3 regions of the Mesorhizobium newzealandense genome follow, and region 2 is predicted to be linked to each of the others. Evidence: riboswitches for the same ligand, from Rfam matches in the RefSeq annotation. Region 2 holds a riboswitch; each other region holds the start of a gene.
The links. Region 2 has a riboswitch for cobalamin ahead of ACFSOZ_RS09110 (DUF1636 family protein). Riboswitches for the same ligand answer to the same signal wherever they lie in the genome.
Positions count from the first base shown of each region.

Region 1: another riboswitch for cobalamin. It lies ahead of ACFSOZ_RS37155 (DUF1636 family protein); the one in region 2 lies ahead of ACFSOZ_RS09110 (DUF1636 family protein).
Region 3: another riboswitch for cobalamin. It lies ahead of ACFSOZ_RS21155 (aromatic ring-hydroxylating oxygenase subunit alpha); the one in region 2 lies ahead of ACFSOZ_RS09110 (DUF1636 family protein).

Region 1 is NZ_JBHUGZ010000030.1:624,613-629,850, reverse strand. Features, by position in the region: gene ACFSOZ_RS37165 (ABC transporter substrate-binding protein) at 1-794, opposite strand, end outside; gene ACFSOZ_RS37160 (ABC transporter ATP-binding protein) at 841-1,629, opposite strand; gene ACFSOZ_RS37155 (DUF1636 family protein) at 1,626-2,114, opposite strand; cobalamin riboswitch at 2,122-2,328, opposite strand; gene ACFSOZ_RS37150 (nucleoside hydrolase) at 2,612-3,586, shown strand; gene ACFSOZ_RS37145 (substrate-binding domain-containing protein) at 3,844-4,827, opposite strand; gene ACFSOZ_RS37140 (ABC transporter permease) at 4,896-5,238, opposite strand, start outside.
Region 2 is NZ_JBHUGZ010000007.1:64,813-70,050, forward strand. Features, by position in the region: gene ACFSOZ_RS09100 (cobaltochelatase subunit CobN) at 1-734, opposite strand, end outside; gene cobW (cobalamin biosynthesis protein CobW) at 753-1,790, opposite strand; gene ACFSOZ_RS09110 (DUF1636 family protein) at 1,793-2,221, opposite strand; cobalamin riboswitch at 2,261-2,464, opposite strand; gene ACFSOZ_RS09115 (DUF6348 family protein) at 2,666-3,262, opposite strand; gene ACFSOZ_RS09120 (winged helix-turn-helix domain-containing protein) at 3,317-4,525, opposite strand; gene ACFSOZ_RS09125 (NADH-quinone oxidoreductase subunit A) at 4,856-5,221, shown strand; gene ACFSOZ_RS09130 (NuoB/complex I 20 kDa subunit family protein) at 5,212-5,238, shown strand, end outside.
Region 3 is NZ_JBHUGZ010000014.1:97,268-102,505, forward strand. Features, by position in the region: gene ACFSOZ_RS21150 (FAD-binding oxidoreductase) at 1-352, opposite strand, end outside; gene ACFSOZ_RS21155 (aromatic ring-hydroxylating oxygenase subunit alpha) at 533-1,780, opposite strand; cobalamin riboswitch at 1,895-2,095, opposite strand; gene ACFSOZ_RS21160 (DUF680 domain-containing protein) at 2,601-2,798, shown strand; gene ACFSOZ_RS21165 (DUF680 domain-containing protein) at 2,875-3,081, shown strand; gene ACFSOZ_RS21170 (DUF680 domain-containing protein) at 3,159-3,395, shown strand; gene ACFSOZ_RS21175 (ABC transporter ATP-binding protein) at 3,483-4,595, opposite strand; gene bglA (beta-galactosidase BglA) at 4,622-5,238, opposite strand, start outside.

The DNA.
Region 1 (5,238 bases), on a different contig from region 2:
AGCAGTTTCTTGTAGCCGCCGCCGTCCTGGTAATCGAGCAGGATGAGGAATTGCGGATTGCGCGAGGCCACCGTTTCCCAGTCCGTGTTGCCCCAGCTGGTGTCCATGTCGGCCATGATGTTGTCGCCGCCGGCGGCTGATATCATGGCGCTGGGGATGGCGAACTTGCCCGCGGTGAAGGGCTTGTCCTCGCCGGAATCATAGAGGAACACCCGCGTGCCCTTGCGGTCGCCGACCTTGGCGGTGATGTCGGCGAGCTGCGTCTTCCAGCCTGAAACGAGCTTTTGCGCCTCAGCCTCCTTGCCAAAAATCTTGCCCAGCTTTTCGACGTCGCCATAGAGCAGGTCCATCGAGGCGGCAGGGCGGTTCTTGTCGAGATGGACGCAGCTTTCCGTCAGCACCAGTGTCTTGATGCCATGCGGGGCAAGCGTTTCGGGCGTCACTTCGCCGCCCGGCTTCATGCCGTAGTACCAGCCGGCGAAGAAGAAATCGGGCTCGACCGCGACGAGGTTTTCAAGCGTCGGATATTTGGGAGCGAGTTCAGGGATCGAGCCCTGCTCGGCCTTGAATTCGGGGCCGACCTTGTACCATCCGGTGATGCCGGTCAGGCCGACGATCGACGGCTGCAGTTTCAGCGCGAAAGCCATCTCGGCCATGTTGAGATCATGGATGACGGCGCGCTTCGGCGGCGCGTCGAAAGTCAGCGGTTTGCCGCAACTGTCGACGGTCACAGGGAAGGCGAAAGCTGTCGAGGCCAGCAGCGAGAAGACGAGCGAAAAAGCGAGGCGTTTCAAGGGTATTGCTCCGTTGTTGAACAGGGATTGGGCGGAACGGCTTCGATCAGGATGTCGGCACGGCGCGGTTCGGCACCTCGAACACCGTCAGTTCGCGGTCTTCAGTCGGATGGCGCAGACGAAAGACGTCGACGCCGAACACCTCGCGGATCAGCTGTTGGGTCAGCGCTTCGCGCGGCGCGGCGAACGCTTGCAGGCGGGCATTGTTCATCACCGCGACCCTGGTAGCGAAGGGCGCCACCAGGGCCAGATCGTGCAGCACCGCGATCACCGTCATGCCGAAGCTGGCCACGAGTTCGAGCAGTTCGCCGCGGGCGCGCGGGTCGAGATGGTTGGTGGGCTCGTCGAGGAACAGAATTGTTGGCTCCTGCGCGATGGCGCGCGCCAGCTGGGCGCGCTGGCGCTCGCCACCCGACAGCGAGCCGATGGTGCGGCCAAGCAACGGCAGCAGGCCGGTCCGGCGCAGCGCGTCGACGACAATGTCGCGTTCGTCGCTCCTGCGCCTTAGCCCGGCGTGCGGAACCCGGCCAAGCTCGACATAGTCGATCACCGCCAGCCGCGGATCGGGCTGGTCGGTCTGGCCGACCACGGCGATCTGCAGTGCGCGCTCGGCGGCCGAAATCCTGTCCAGCCGGCGCCCGCCAAGCTTCACCTCGCCGGAACTTGGCCGCAGCATGCCCGACAGCATGCGCAGCAGCGTGGTCTTGCCGGCGCCGTTGGGGCCGATGATGGCGAGGCGATCACCTGCGCCCACCGAGAGGCTGACCGCATGGACCATATCTCGGCCATTCGCCATGGCACTGAGGTCACGCGCTTCGAGAACCGGCGCTGTCATCGGCTGTTTCCCGCCAGATTGCCCGGACCCGGGATGCGGGCCAGCGTCTTGCCGGCCAATCCCGCCGGGCGCTGTCCCGAATTGCACCAGCCATCGGCGAGCGAAGCATAGAGCTTGGCGAATCGCACGAGATCGCCGACATCGGCCTGCGCATCGATGGAGCCGAAGAGATAGGCGGCCTTGCCCGATGCCTGGAAGGCAACCGTCAAGGGCCGTGCACAGCCGGCCATGCAAGCCACGCCCTCGACAATGAAGCCATTTGCCACGGCGGGTTCATGGTGGGCCGAGAGCCGGGAACGTAAATCGGTGCACAGATTCTCACCCGACCTGATCCCTGTCGGGACGTCGCGGCAAAGCGTGCAGACAATAATGCGGTGAATACGATCGGTAGCGCCGTCCAACTTTTCCGTCTTTCTCGATTGGCGACGGAAGGAAGTTGGCGAATCGGCCGACAAGACCGACGTCCACGTCTCCTCCCGGCACACCCCGTCCGGTCAACTCATGCTGATGGCAGGTCTCCTGGCTCGCGGGTCGTGGCGCCATCCTGCCTTCCCAGCCTTGCCGGCCAGTGGCATTTACGGATTTTGCTCGCCGCTTACAGTTGCGGGGGCAGCCACGGCCTCGACCCTTGGGGATCTCACCGTGTTCCCTTTTCACCCCTTGCCTTGCGGCCAGGGGACCATCACCGGCCCAGCGTAGATTTCCATCGATCGCATCGCAATGGTTTTTTGCGACGTCGCTGCTCCATCTAAATGTAATAACATTACATTTGAAGCGATATTCCCCGACGATGTCAACCCCGCTTGTCGCGCAATACGGCGGCGGCAGTGGCAGCTGCTCGGAACGGGCTCGCCGCCGGAGGTAGAAGGTGGCCGGGGGGCAGAGCGAGTTGGCATTACGGTTGCCGAGGGCGAGAACCTTGACGGCGCAAGCGGCGGCAGTCTGTAGTCGCGGCAGGCTCGGCCGGCAGAGGAGGTGCCATATGGAAAAGATCATCCTGGACTGCGACCCTGGGCATGATGACGCTATCGCCATCCTGCTGGCGGCAGGCAATCCGAAGATCGATCTCCTCGGCATCACTACGGTTTCGGGCAACCACAATGTCGAGAACACCACGCGCAATGCGCTTTCCGTATGCACCGCCTATGGCATCAAGGTGCCGGTGGCGAAGGGCTCTCCCGGGCCGCTCCTCATCGATCAGGTGCTGGCCGTCGAGATCCACGGCGAGACCGGGCTCGACGGCCCCGTACTGCCGCCCGCCTCGTTCGAGCTCGACAAGCGGCACGCCGTCGACTTCATCATCGACACCGTCATGGCGCATGAGCCAAAGACGATCACTCTGGTGCCGGTCGGTCCCTACACCAACATCGCGCTTGCCGTGCGCAAGGACCCCCGCATCGTCGAGCGGGTGAAACGGGTCGTCGCGATGGGGGGAAGCTATACCAGGGGCAACATCACGCCCGCGGCGGAGTTCAACGTCTATGCCGATCCGGAGGCCGCCGACGTGGTGTTCCGGGCCAAATGGGACGTCACCATGGTGGGTCTCGACCTGACACATCAGGCGCTCGCCACCACGAAGCTTCAGGACCGGGTGCGCGCCGTCGGCGGCGAGATAGCCAAGTTCATCCTCGATATCTGGGAGTTCATAGCGACCACGCATGGGGGCCTCCTGCAGATCGAGTATCCCGCCGTCCATGACGCGTGCTGCGTCGCGGCTATGATCGACCCGACCGTCTTCACCACCGAGAAGGCCGATATCCGCGTCGAGCTTGCCGGCCGGTGGACCAAGGGCATGACCGTCTGCAATTTCGAGAAGATGGGTGGCATGCACCATTTCGGGGGCACGGCGAGCGAGCAGGTCGACTTCCGCCACACCGTGGCGATGAAGCTCGACCATCAAAAATTCTGCGATTTGATTGTGGATGCGCTGGAGCGTCTAACCAAGAACAAGGCGTGACCCGCACCCTTCGCGACGATACAGCAGGCAGCAAGAGACAACTGGGCGTTCTTCGGGCCAATCGGCGGGAAGGTAGGTCACACGACCGCTCGCGCTATGCGTGCCAACGATGTCTGCTTTGAGGAAGCGGTAAACTGATCTCTGCGACTGTCATCAGGCGCGAAGCAGCCATTCTTTGCAGGATTGGTCTTGCCTCCAAAACACAACAAGGCCCCGCGCGGGGCCTTGTCATATCCAACCTTAGTGGCTGGCTCCCCTCACTTCCCCATCATCTGCTTGGCATTTTCCGCCGTGATCGCCGTCGTCTCCACTGTCACTGTCGGCTCCACCGAAGTGGCGCAATCGAGCAGAATCTTCTTCGACATCTCGATCGCTTCCTTGGCACCGGTCGGATAGGTGAAGGTCGCCGCCCAGTCGCCTTTCGCTACCGCTTCGATGCCGCCGGCAGGTCCCGGCAAGCCATCGGTGCCGATGATCTTGACGTCCTTGCCGGCACCCTTGGCGGCAAGCAGCGCGCCGGCCGCCATCATGTCGTTGCTGGCATAAAGCACCTTGATGTCGGGATGCGCCTGCAGCATGGCCGAGAAGGCGGTCTGGGCTTTGTCCGGCACCCAGTCGGCGGCCTGCTCGGCCACGATCTGGATCTTGGCATTCTCCTTGACGCCGTCCTTGAAGCCGTTAAGCCGCTCGACCGCGGGCGTCGAACTCGGCAATCCCTGGAGCACCGCTGCTTCGCCGCCGTCGGGCAGCAAGGTCTTGGCGGTGTACTTGCCCGCCTCGAGCGCGATCTTGTAATTGTCGCCGCCGATGAAGGCGGTGTACTCCTTGCCCGGATCGCCGACCGTCTTGCGGTCGAGTTCGATGACCGGGATGCCGGCATCCATGGCGCGTTTGACCGCCGGCGTCAGCGGTGCCGCCTCGAAGGGCGAGATCAGCAGGATGTCGACCTTCTGGGTGATGAAATTGTCAACCTGCGAGGTCTGCGTGTTGACGTTGCCGGCGCCGTCGGCGATCTGCAGCGTGAAGCCTGGAACTTCCTTGGCCGCCGCCTCCAGCTCCTCGTTGACGTGCTGGCGATAGGGTTCGGCGTTGTTGGCTTGCGAAAAGCCGATGATGAACTGGCCATCCTTGGCGCAGGCCTTGACCATCGGGTCGGCAGCCTGGGCGGCTCCCGCGATGCACAGGCCAGCGCCTGCCAGAAGCGCGACTTTCTGGGCACGCCTTTGTCTTGTGGTTTTCATGCTCACTCTCCTCCTCGTCGGGCCGGGGGCCAGACCTTGGTTGACTTCCACTTGCTGCCGCATTCCTCCTAACGACCCAAACCCTCGCGGCGGCGAACGAGGGATTGAAGCACTGCCGCAAGCACGATGATCGCAGCGGTCGCGAGCAGCTGCATGGCGGGGGTGATGTTGTTGAGCTGAAGGATATTGGCGAGTGCGCCCAGCATAATGGTGCCCGCGACCGTGCCGACCATCGAGCCGGCGCCGCCGAACAGGCTGGTGCCACCGATGACCACGGCGGCAATCGCGGTCAGCTCGTAGCCCATGCCGTCATTGGCACTGCCAAAATTGAACTGGCCGGCATGCACGATGCCGGCCAGTGCGGCGGCAAAGCCGGTGATGGCGTAGACCGATATCTTGACCATCGACACC
Region 2 (5,238 bases):
AAGATGGGGACCGGGTTGATGCCGCGCTGCCGCAGCGCTTCAAAAAGCGCGCCGATCGGCGCGACATCGGCCGCCAGCAGCATCGAGCGGTAGAACAGGATGGGGGTGACGGGGGCGCGGACGTGGGCAGGATCGCTACCGTTCATCGGGATCCGGACAGCACTCGGGTCGTCAACGACGCCGCGTCCTGGCTCATAAAATCCGGCCTTTGGTACCGCGACCGGTGCTGTGACGGTGCTCCTGGCTCCAGCCAGCCGCGCCAGCTTCTGTACCAGCGCGCTCATATTCGCCGGGCCGCCCTCGCGGAAATAGTCGAGCAGAGCGTCAAGCTCCTCGCGCGGCAGCGTCGAGGCTTCGATCAGGCGCAGATCCTCGTCGCGGCATTCGCCGGGCAGCAGCGCCAGTTTTATGCCGCGAGCGCGGGCGGTCAAGGCAAGCTGGTCGCAGCCATAGCGCCACCAGTCGTAGCCGCCGAGGATGCGCACAAGGATGATTTTGGCGTGGCGGGCGACGCTGTCGACCCAGAGGTCGACGGACATGGGATGGCGCAGGTCACGGAGGGCAGCCAGCCGCATCGAGGGCAGGCGGTCGGCGTCGGCCTTCCACGCCGCCGCCAGCCCGGCGAGATCGCTGTCGGTGAAGGACAGGGCCACGATATCCGCCGGCGTCTGCCGCAGATCGACCGGCTCGGCGAGATCGTCGAGCGAGGCGGATGTCGTGGTGAGGATGTGCATCGCGGCCCGTGGTGTGCGTCAGCCGGCGAGTATACGCTCGATTGCCGGGCGGTTCAGCCCCTTCAGGCCGATGACGACGAGGCGCGAGCGGCGGTCGTCCTGCGCCGTCCAGGCGCGGTCATAGTAATGATTGACGCGCGGTCCGACAGCCTGCAGCAAGAGCCGCATCGGCTTGCCGCCGACCTCGACGAAGCCCTTCACGCGCAGCACGTTTTCTTCCTCGGCGGCGGTAGCGACGCGTTTTGCCAGCTCATCCGGATTGGCGATCGAGGCTATGTCGACAATAAAACTGTCGAAGTCATCATGCTCGTGGTCGAGCTCGTCGTCGTGATGGGTCTTGCGGTTTTCGATGTCGTCCTCGACGGCAAGGCCAAGGCCGAGCAGCACCGACGGATCGACCTTGCCCTGCGACGTCGGCACGATTTTCACCGCGCGGGCGATGTGCTCGTTGATGATGGCGTTGGCGCGGGCGGAGCCGGCGGCGTCCATCAGGTCGCTCTTCGACAGGATGATCAGGTCGGCACAGGCGATCTGATCCTCGAACACTTCTTCGACCGGATCGTCGTGATCGAGCGTCGTGTCCTGTGCGCGCTGTGCCTGAAGTGCGTCGATGTCGTTGGCGACACGGCCTTCGGCCAGTGCTGGTCCATCGACGACGGCGATGACGCCATCGACCGTCACGCGGCTCTTCACTGTCGGCCACTGAAAAGCCTGGACCAGCGGTTTGGGCAGAGCGAGGCCGGAGGTCTCGATCAGGATGTGGTCGACCTTTGGTGTCAGCGACAGGATCTGGTCGAGTGCCGGCACGAAATCGTCGGCAACGGTGCAGCAGATGCAGCCATTGGCCAGCTCGACGATGTTTTCCTCCGGGCAGGTGTCGATGCCGCAGCCCTTCAGGATCTCGCCGTCGATGCCGATGTCGCCGAACTCGTTGACGATGATGGCCAGCCGCTTGCCGCCGGCATTTTCCAGGAGGTGGCGGATGAGCGTCGTCTTGCCGGCGCCGAGGAAGCCGGTGACGACGGTGCAGGGGACGCGGGAGACGGAAGCGGTCATGATCAGTCCTTCAATAGGTCGAGGGGAGGGATGCGGGCGACGAGGCCGCGCTTCAGGCTATCGGGGCGGCCGCGCCACGGAATGAGGCCGTCCGTCGAGGTGGCGAAGAGTTTTGCTCCGGAGACGAGGTCGGCGCCGCTGGTCGCGGTCAGGTCGCCGAAGACGTAGCTCCAGCAGCCATCGCGCAGGATGGCGGCACTAAGCCGGCGCTTGCAATTGCCGAGGCATTCGACGCTGAAGACCCGGACATCTTCGCCAGAAGCGGCGCGGCGCGCATCCTGCGCCAGCAGTTCGCCGGCGCGGGGATGAGCGTCGGAACCGGTTTCATCGCGACAGGAAGCACAGACGATGACGGTTACGCCGGCAAGAGCATCGCTCTCGCCGGACGAATTGTCCGCTGTGCCAGCCGAAAAACTGCTGTCATGGTCCAAAAATCGAACTCCTTGCCCGGAAACCCGCCGGGCGATCGGATTCTGTAGTCGTAGACGGCAGGTCTCCTGGCTCGCGGGTCATCGCCTTGGTGCCGCCTTCCCGGGACCGTCCCAGTGGCTTTCGGCCTTGGCTCTTCGCTTACAGTTGCGGGGACAGCCGCGGATTTGGGATTTTTGTCCCGCACCGCATTCCCTCTTGGCCCTTGCCGTTGCGGGCAGGGGACCGTCTGGAGCGGATTTAGGCTTTTGCAGGCAGCGGTGTCAACGCGGGGTGAGCGTTAGTTGCGGCTTGATGTCCATCATGTATCCATTGGCTTCTTAGTGCGACCTCTTAACCAGTTTGCGGCGGTGCCCAACAAACTCGGTTTGGCAGCCTTCTCTTCTGGCAACGCAAGAATGACATGGCGCAATGCCTGATACCCATCGCCGTGATGCCAATCCTGACTAACAAGCAGCTTGGCCTTCAGGCCATGTTTCGTTGTCCAGGAGAACTTCTTTGCCGATAAGTTCTCCGCCATGGCTCGCTACGAAAATCCGGACGAAATGACTGCCGGGGCGCACATTGGCGGAGAACAGTTTTTCCAGCTGGGCATAGAACGCCGGATATGTCCGGTTAAGCGTGCATTCCACTACAGCCTGGGTAATGACAGGCCCGGCATACACCTTCCAGCTGGCATCATTGCGCTGCCAGAACTCGATGTCGGCTTGCATGTTGTCGCAAACATGCTTTGCAAGGCCCTCGATCAACACATGAAATACGCCGATCAGGAACTTTCCGAATGCCTGGAATGTCGCCTGTTGACGTGTGTCGCCCATTCCAACGAACGATTCGATGACGGGCTGAGTGCCCAGTAACGGCGAGAAGATATGGATTTCGACGACAAGCCAGAGTGTCGAGTCTCGCTGCTCCCTATCCAAGATTTCGGCTTCAAACCGCAGGTTTTCCAGCTCAAGACTGACATCGTGCTGTCCACGGATGGTGTTGATCCCATGTGCAATCAACGCCTCGTGGATCAGGTCGAGAACCTCTTGCGATGCCATGATTGAACCTGGGCCGACAAAACTCCCTCAAACGTCTGCGGCCGACGGCTGATGTCAAGAGCGGCCCTGATGGTTCAAGCTCAGCAGTGCCGGACCCAAGTCGCCGGCCGGTGTGATTTCCATTCTCTCTAGTCCAAGCCAGCCTTGCATCTGCTTCAGTTCCTCGAACAGCTGACCAGCGGTTTCAGCGGGCGCGCCGGGCTCGGCGTAAGCAGCATGGACGCGTAACACGCCAGCCGGCCGGTCGGCCTTGAGGTCGACGCGCGCGACGATCCTGTCGCCGAGCAGGAAGGGCAGGACGTAGTAGCCGTATTGGCGCTTTTCGGCCGGGGTGTAGATCTCGATGCGGTAGTGGAAATCGAACAGTCGCTCGGTGCGCGACCGCTCGAAGACGACCGGATCGAACGGCGCCAGCAGGGCGCGGGCCTCGAGTTTGCGTGGCAGGCGCGCGTCCTTATGAAGATAAGCCGGCTTGTCCCAGCCTTCGACACGCACGGGCAACAGTTCGCCAAGTTCGACCAGTTCCTCGAGCCGGCCTTTCATGTCGGCGGGCGACAGGCGGTAGTAGTCGCGTAGGTCGCCAGCCGTCGCGATGCCGTGGGCGCGGGCCGAGATGCGCAGCAACTCGCGGTGCGCGTCCTCGGTGGCCGGCACCGGCAGGTCGAGGATCGCCTGCGGCAGCACGCGCTCTGGCAGATCGTAGAACCGCTCGAACCCGCGACGGTGCGCCGTGGTGATGCGCCCGGCCCAGAACAGCCATTCGAAGGCATGCTTGGCATTGCTCCAGCCCCACCAGCCGCCGGAGCCTTTCTGGCCTTCCAGCGCGGAAGCGGCGATCGGGCCGCGATCGACGACCTCGCGGTAGATCTGTTCGATGTAGCCAGCGTGTTCGCGGCCCCATTTGGCGAGGCCGAGATACATTTCATCGCCGCGCTCGGCCCGCTGCATGCGCCAGCGCATCAGCGGATATGTCTCGACCGGCAGGAAGGAGGCCTCGTGCGCCCAGTATTCGAACACCGTGCGATTGCGCGTCACGGCCGCGTTGTCGAGCAAGGCAAGCGGGTAGGGGCCAAGGCGCGAATAGAGCGGCATATAGTGAGCGCGCACCACCGCACTGACGGAATCGATCTGCAGCAGGCCGGTGCGGGCCAGCACGCGGGCAAAGTGGCGGCGGTCGGGCGTACCGGCGGGGCGGGGATCGAGAAACCCCTGGGCGGCGAGCGCGATGCGCCGGGCCATGGCAAGCGAGATTTTTTCCTTCATGCAGGCGTCACTCTGAGGGTGGTTGGCCGAAGTTCCGATGGGTGATTCCGGCCCATGCTAGCAGGGTTTTGGCGGCAACCATGTCAGGAGAGAAAAGTGGAGTAAAAAGCGAAGGAAATCAAACAGGAGCGGATCGGACCAGTTTCCTCGGATATGCCGTCCAGCACCGTGTTTTGAACAAGGTTTGACTTGCTTCGCTGGAAGTGCTGCGCTAACCCTCGCCGCGTTGCAGCATAGGCCCTTAAAACGGTTCAGCGGTTAATCTGTCACGCTTCCGCATTAGGGTCCGGTGCTGTAATCAAAGTGGATTGCGCCAACGGAAAGCCGAGCATGAACGCACTATTGAGTTCGTACCTGCCCATCGTCCTGTTCATCGGCGTGGCGCTGGTCGTCGGCCTGGCGCTGCTGGCCGCACCCTTCCTGGTCGCCTACCGCAATCCCGATCCCGAAAAGCTTTCCGCCTACGAGTGCGGTTTCAACTCGTTCGACGACGCCCGCATGAAGTTCGACATCCGTTTCTACCTGGTGTCGATCCTGTTCATCATCTTCGATCTGGAAGTGGCCTTCCTGTTTCCGTGGGCTGTGTCGTTCTCGAAGATTGGCATGCTCGGCTTCTGGTCGATGATGGTCTTTTTGGCGGTGCTGACCATCGGCTTTGCCTATGAATGGAAAAAAGGAGCGCTGGAATGGGATTGAACGACAGTTCCGGAACG
Region 3 (5,238 bases), on a different contig from region 2:
AGTCACCGGTCGGCCCATAGGCCTTCACATGCGAACCGGGCGTCAGATGGTCGAACATCCAGCGTGTGCCGATGCTGCCCGCTTGCGCCTTGATCGTCACCGCGATCGAGAACGGCCGCGATGGCGAAGACGACAGCGTGTAGGTGCGCATCAGCGGCCCATCGGCGGTCGGCAGTTCCAGCGTCACGAACTGGCCCGGCTTGTAGCGGAACCAGGTCTGGTTGTCGGAGCGGAAGGTGAAGGTCTTCACATCAGGCGCTTCGTCACTGACGCCGATCACTTCCAGCACCTGGAGCCTGTCGTTCCAGGGCGTCATCTGGTCGAGATGGCGATAGAGGCCAAGGTCCGTCATCGCATTCATCCTCTTGTCCCTTTTATTCCGTGCATGTCGTGATCCCAAAACCGCTGCGCACTCTTGGGCGACATGCACCAAAGCGCGTCGCTTCGAAACGGATTCATGCGACGCGCTTCAGGTCTTGTTTCCTTGCATGTCGTTGTCTCAAAACCAGGGGCCATTTTTGAGCGCCATGCACTAGGCAACGCTGCGCAGCGCCGGCCGGCCGCCTTCGGCAAGCCGCGGACCGATGAACGACGCGTACCATTCGACGAACTGGATTACGCCGCCCTCATGCAGCTCCGAATAGGGCCCTGGTTCGTAGGCGGGCGACAGGATGCCGAAGGCGTTTTCCTCGACGATGCGGCGGTCCTGGTCGTTGGTCTCGGTCCAGACATGGGTGAGTTCGGCGAGATCGTAGTCGACGCCTTCGACCGCATCCTTGTGGACGAGCCATTTGGTCGTCACTGCCGTTTCCGTGGCGCTGATCGGCAGCACGCGGAACGTCACCGCGTGGTCGATGAGGATGTGGTTCCATGTCGTCGGATAGTGATAGTGCATCAAGGTGCCGATCCGGTCGGCAGAGACGGTGTCGGAGAGGTTCTTCTTCACCGCCCGCTTGCCGTTCATGGTGTAGCTGACGGCGTCGCGCAGCAGCGGCGCGCGGGTGGCGCGGTACTGTCCGGCCGCATCGATGCGGAATTTGCTCGGCAGGCCGGCCGCTTCGCATTTCGCCCAGTGCGCAAGCATTTCCGGGTCGCTGTCGGCGCCCTGCACGCCGGTCACCGTCGGTGCCTCCGGGAACGTCTTGCAAAGCTCCGGGTGATTGCCGGCGCAATGGTAGCACTCGCGGTTGTTTTCCCAGACCAGCTTCCAGTTGCCCTTCTCGACAATGGTCGACTCGAACGCCACCTTGGCCTCGCGCAGCCGGTGCGGCAAAAGGTAGGGCTCGATCATCGCCCGCATCGGTGCGAAATCCGCCGGCTCCTTGGCCAGGCAGATGAAGATGTAGCCGCCGACACTTTCACAGGCGATCGGCTTCAGGCCGAACTGGCTCTTGTCGAACCCGTCTGCCATCTGCCGGGCAAACAACAGCCTTCCGTCCAGCTCATAGGTCCACTGGTGATAGGGGCAGACCAGCTTTGCCGCCGTGCCCTTGTCTGAATTGCAGACTCGGCTGCCGCGATGGCGGCAGGAATTGTGAAAGGCGTTGATATTGCCCTTCTGGTCGCGAACAAGCACGACCGGATAGTCGCCGATCTGCGCGGTAATGTAGCTGCCCGGCTTCGGCAGCTCGCAATCATGGCCGATGAACAGCCAGTCGCGATACCAGATCAGCTCCATGTCGAGCTTGAAATAGTCGGGATCGGTGTAAAAGGGCTGCTCGAGCGAGAAGCCGTTCCTGCGGCCCTGCAGCAGCCTCAGCATGTCGTTGCGCGCGTCCATGTCCTGTCCTCATAGCCAAGGACTGAACTGGTGGTGATGGAGGAAGGATCGGACGCAGGCCGGCGAAGCGCCGGACATGCACTATCCACCTCTTGACCGCCCACCGCGATCAGTCGAGTTCAAATATCTCGGGCTGGTTTCCGGGCTCTGGAGTGTCCTTGCGGACGGTCGCGACACCTTCCCAGGCGTTTGCCCAGTGGTCTCCCGTTGCGACTTGAACTCCACCACCGTTGCGGGGGCAGCGCCGGATTCTGACCGGCTTCCCAATTCTCCGCTTCGTCGTCACGAAGCGGCACCTGAGATGACATGATCTAATCACGATCGCGGGCGCGCCATCGGCATGAAAACGACATCGTATCCATGCGGCGCGACACGCATGCGAAATGCTCCGGCTGGCGATTGCGGAGCCGAAATCCGATCTCTTCGGCAGCCATAGCCGGCTGCAATCTCCTCGAATCCGACCCCTTGCCAGGGCCCAAGAAAGGTTAACGGTTTCGAAAAGTGACTATTAGCAGTCTCTAAAATCGAACCGAACGGTTCGTTTCTGTTGACGGTGCGTGCAGGACGGTGTGAACGCTGGGCCTCCGACACAGTTGGTGATCGGGGTGCCGATTTTACATAACTAATTGATATTACGAAGAAAAACAACTGGTGTAGACGCTCTTGGCACAATTTCAAGTGGCAGATTCTTGGTCCACGCGGAACAACTTCGTGATTGGAAATGGCTGGATGGCTTTCCCACATCGGGGCGGTCCGAACGACGCGATTTCATCCCAAGACACGCCGCTAGACGGACGGAAAGATACTGGAGTACCAAAAAATGAAAAAGATCATTCTCACTGCCGCCGCCCTTCTGGCCATTTCCGGCAGCGCCTTCGCTAGCGGTAGCGACCACTATGGTTCGAACGCCGCGGCGGCCACTGCTGTCGACAGCTCGCGCACCGCTTCGATCAAGAAGTCGGAACCGGCTGCTCAGACGCCTGTCCAGGGTAGCGACCGTAACCTCTTCGGCCACTAACGCCGATTCCCAGGAGGTGGCGGGCTCGCCCGCCGCCCTGGCAAAATCCAGAAATTCAAAATTCAGGAGAGCTGAAATGAACAAGATCCTTATTGCTGCCGCCGCCGTTCTGGCCATTTCCGGCAGCGCTTTCGCCGGAAGCGACAACTTTGGCTCCAACGGCGCCAACCAGCCTGCCGCCTCGGTCGACAACTCGTACACGGCTTCCACCAAGAAGTCCGAGCCGGCTGCGCAGACGCCTGTCACCCATGGCAGTGACCGCAACCTGTTCGGCAACAACTGACATCCGAAACTAGCATCCGACGGCGAGGCGGCGGGTCAACCTGCCGCCTCGAATTCGAAAATACCGGAGTATCAAAAATGAAAAAGATTGCTCTTACTGCCGCCGCTCTTCTGATTGCCGCCGGCAGCGCCTATGCCGGCAACGACAATGTTGGCGGCACCGACATCAACAAGCAGGCGACCGTCAACGTCGACGTCTCGAATACGGGCTCGATCCGCAACAGCGAATCGCCCGTCTACAAGTTGCTCAACTCGTCGGGCGACGTACAGAAGTCCGCCCCTCAGGGCAGCGACCGGAACCTCTTCGGCCGCTAACCAACAGCCGAAGCTGATCTCCAAACAGAGAGCGGCGGGCCCGTGCCCGCCGCTTTTTGCTTTTTATGCGCCTCCGATGTCCTGACCTCAGGCCGCCTTTGCTTCCGGCTGACGGAGCGAGAAGGAGTGCCCGTCGGCGTCGAAGATGTGAAGGTCGCTGGCGTCCGCGCTCAGCCGCAGCGTCGCCCCGCGCTTGACCTCGACATTGCCTGGCATCTTGGTCACCAGCGGCAGGTCGGCGCGGCCGATGTCGACATAGACAAGTTGGACCTCGCCGAGCTGCTCGACATAGTCCACCGTTCCCTCGAACAGATAGTCCGCGCCGCTGGCGATCGTCAGGTCCTCCGGCCTGACGCCGAAGCTCACCGAAGCACCGTTTGCCGATGCCGGCGTGGCGATCGGTACCGTCGCCTTGCGGCCGCCGACATGGCTGACGACGGTCGGGTTTCCAGTCTTGTCGATGGTCGCCGGCAGGATGTTCATGGCCGGCGAGCCGATGAACTGGGCGACGAACAGATTGCCGGGCTTCTTGTAGAGATCCATCGGGGTGCCGACCTGCTCGATATGGCCTTCCTTGAGCACCACGATGCGGTCGGCTAGCGTCATCGCCTCGACCTGGTCGTGGGTGACGTAGATCATGGTCGTGTTGGGCATCGATTCCTTGAGCTTGGCGATCTCGATGCGGGTGGCGACGCGCAACGCCGCGTCAAGGTTCGACAACGGCTCGTCGAACAGGAACACTTTCGGATTGCGCACGATGGCGCGGCCGATGGCGACGCGTTGGCGCTGGCCGCCCGACATCGCCTTGGGCAGGCGGTCGAGATATTTGGTCAGCTGCAGGATTTCGGCCGCCTGCTTCACGCGGCGGTCGATCTCGGCCTTGTTCTCTTTGCCGATCTTCATCGAGAACGCCATGTTGTCGTAGACGGTCATGTGCGGGTAGAGCGCGTAGGACTGAAACACCATGGCGATGCCGCGCTTCGACGGCGGCACGTCGTTCACGACCTCGCCGGCGATCTTGAGTTCGCCGGAGGTGATTTCCTCGAGCCCGGCGATCGACCGCAGCAAAGTCGACTTGCCGCAACCCGACGGGCCGACAAAGACGATGAACTCGCCCGACTTTATATCGAGGTCGATGCCGTGGAGAATGTTCAGATTGCCGTAGGACTTCTTCACTTGTCTTAGCGTGACATCGGCCATTGGTTTCCTCCCAGTGATTTTGAAATTCAGTCGATGCGTCCGAACCAGGCGCCGTAGCCGCCGAGCTGTATGGAGCCGGTGCTCGCCTGCCCCGAAAATCCGTGCCCGGGCAAAGGTTGCAGCGATCGGTTGCCAAGGTCAACCTTGGTTGGCTCAGCTCCCAGATTGAAGGCGCAGACGATCTGCTCGTTGCCTGCGCGGCGTGTGAAGGCGACCGTGTCGCCCGCACTTTCGATGAATGTGATGTCGCCCTTGGCCAGCGCCGGATGGGCGCGGCGGAAGGTGAGAAAGCGCCGGTAGTGCTCGAGCAGCGAGGTCTCGTCGCCCTGCTGGACATTGACCGCTTGCGACAGATGCTTGGCCGGCACCGGCAGCCAGGGCTTTGCTGAGGAGAAGCCGCCATTCGTGGCGCTGCCGTCCCACACCATCGGCGTGCGGCAGCCGTCACGGCCCTTGAATTCCGGCCAGAAGCGGATGCCGTAGGGGTCCTGCAGATCCTCGAAGCGGAGGTCGGCTTCGCCGAGCCCAAGCTCCTCGCCCTGGTAGATGCAGACCGAGCCGCGCAAGGACATCAGCAGCGCCGAGATGACCTTGAGATAGGCGGTCGGATCGGCTTCGCCAGCCGCCCAGCGCGAGGCCGGGC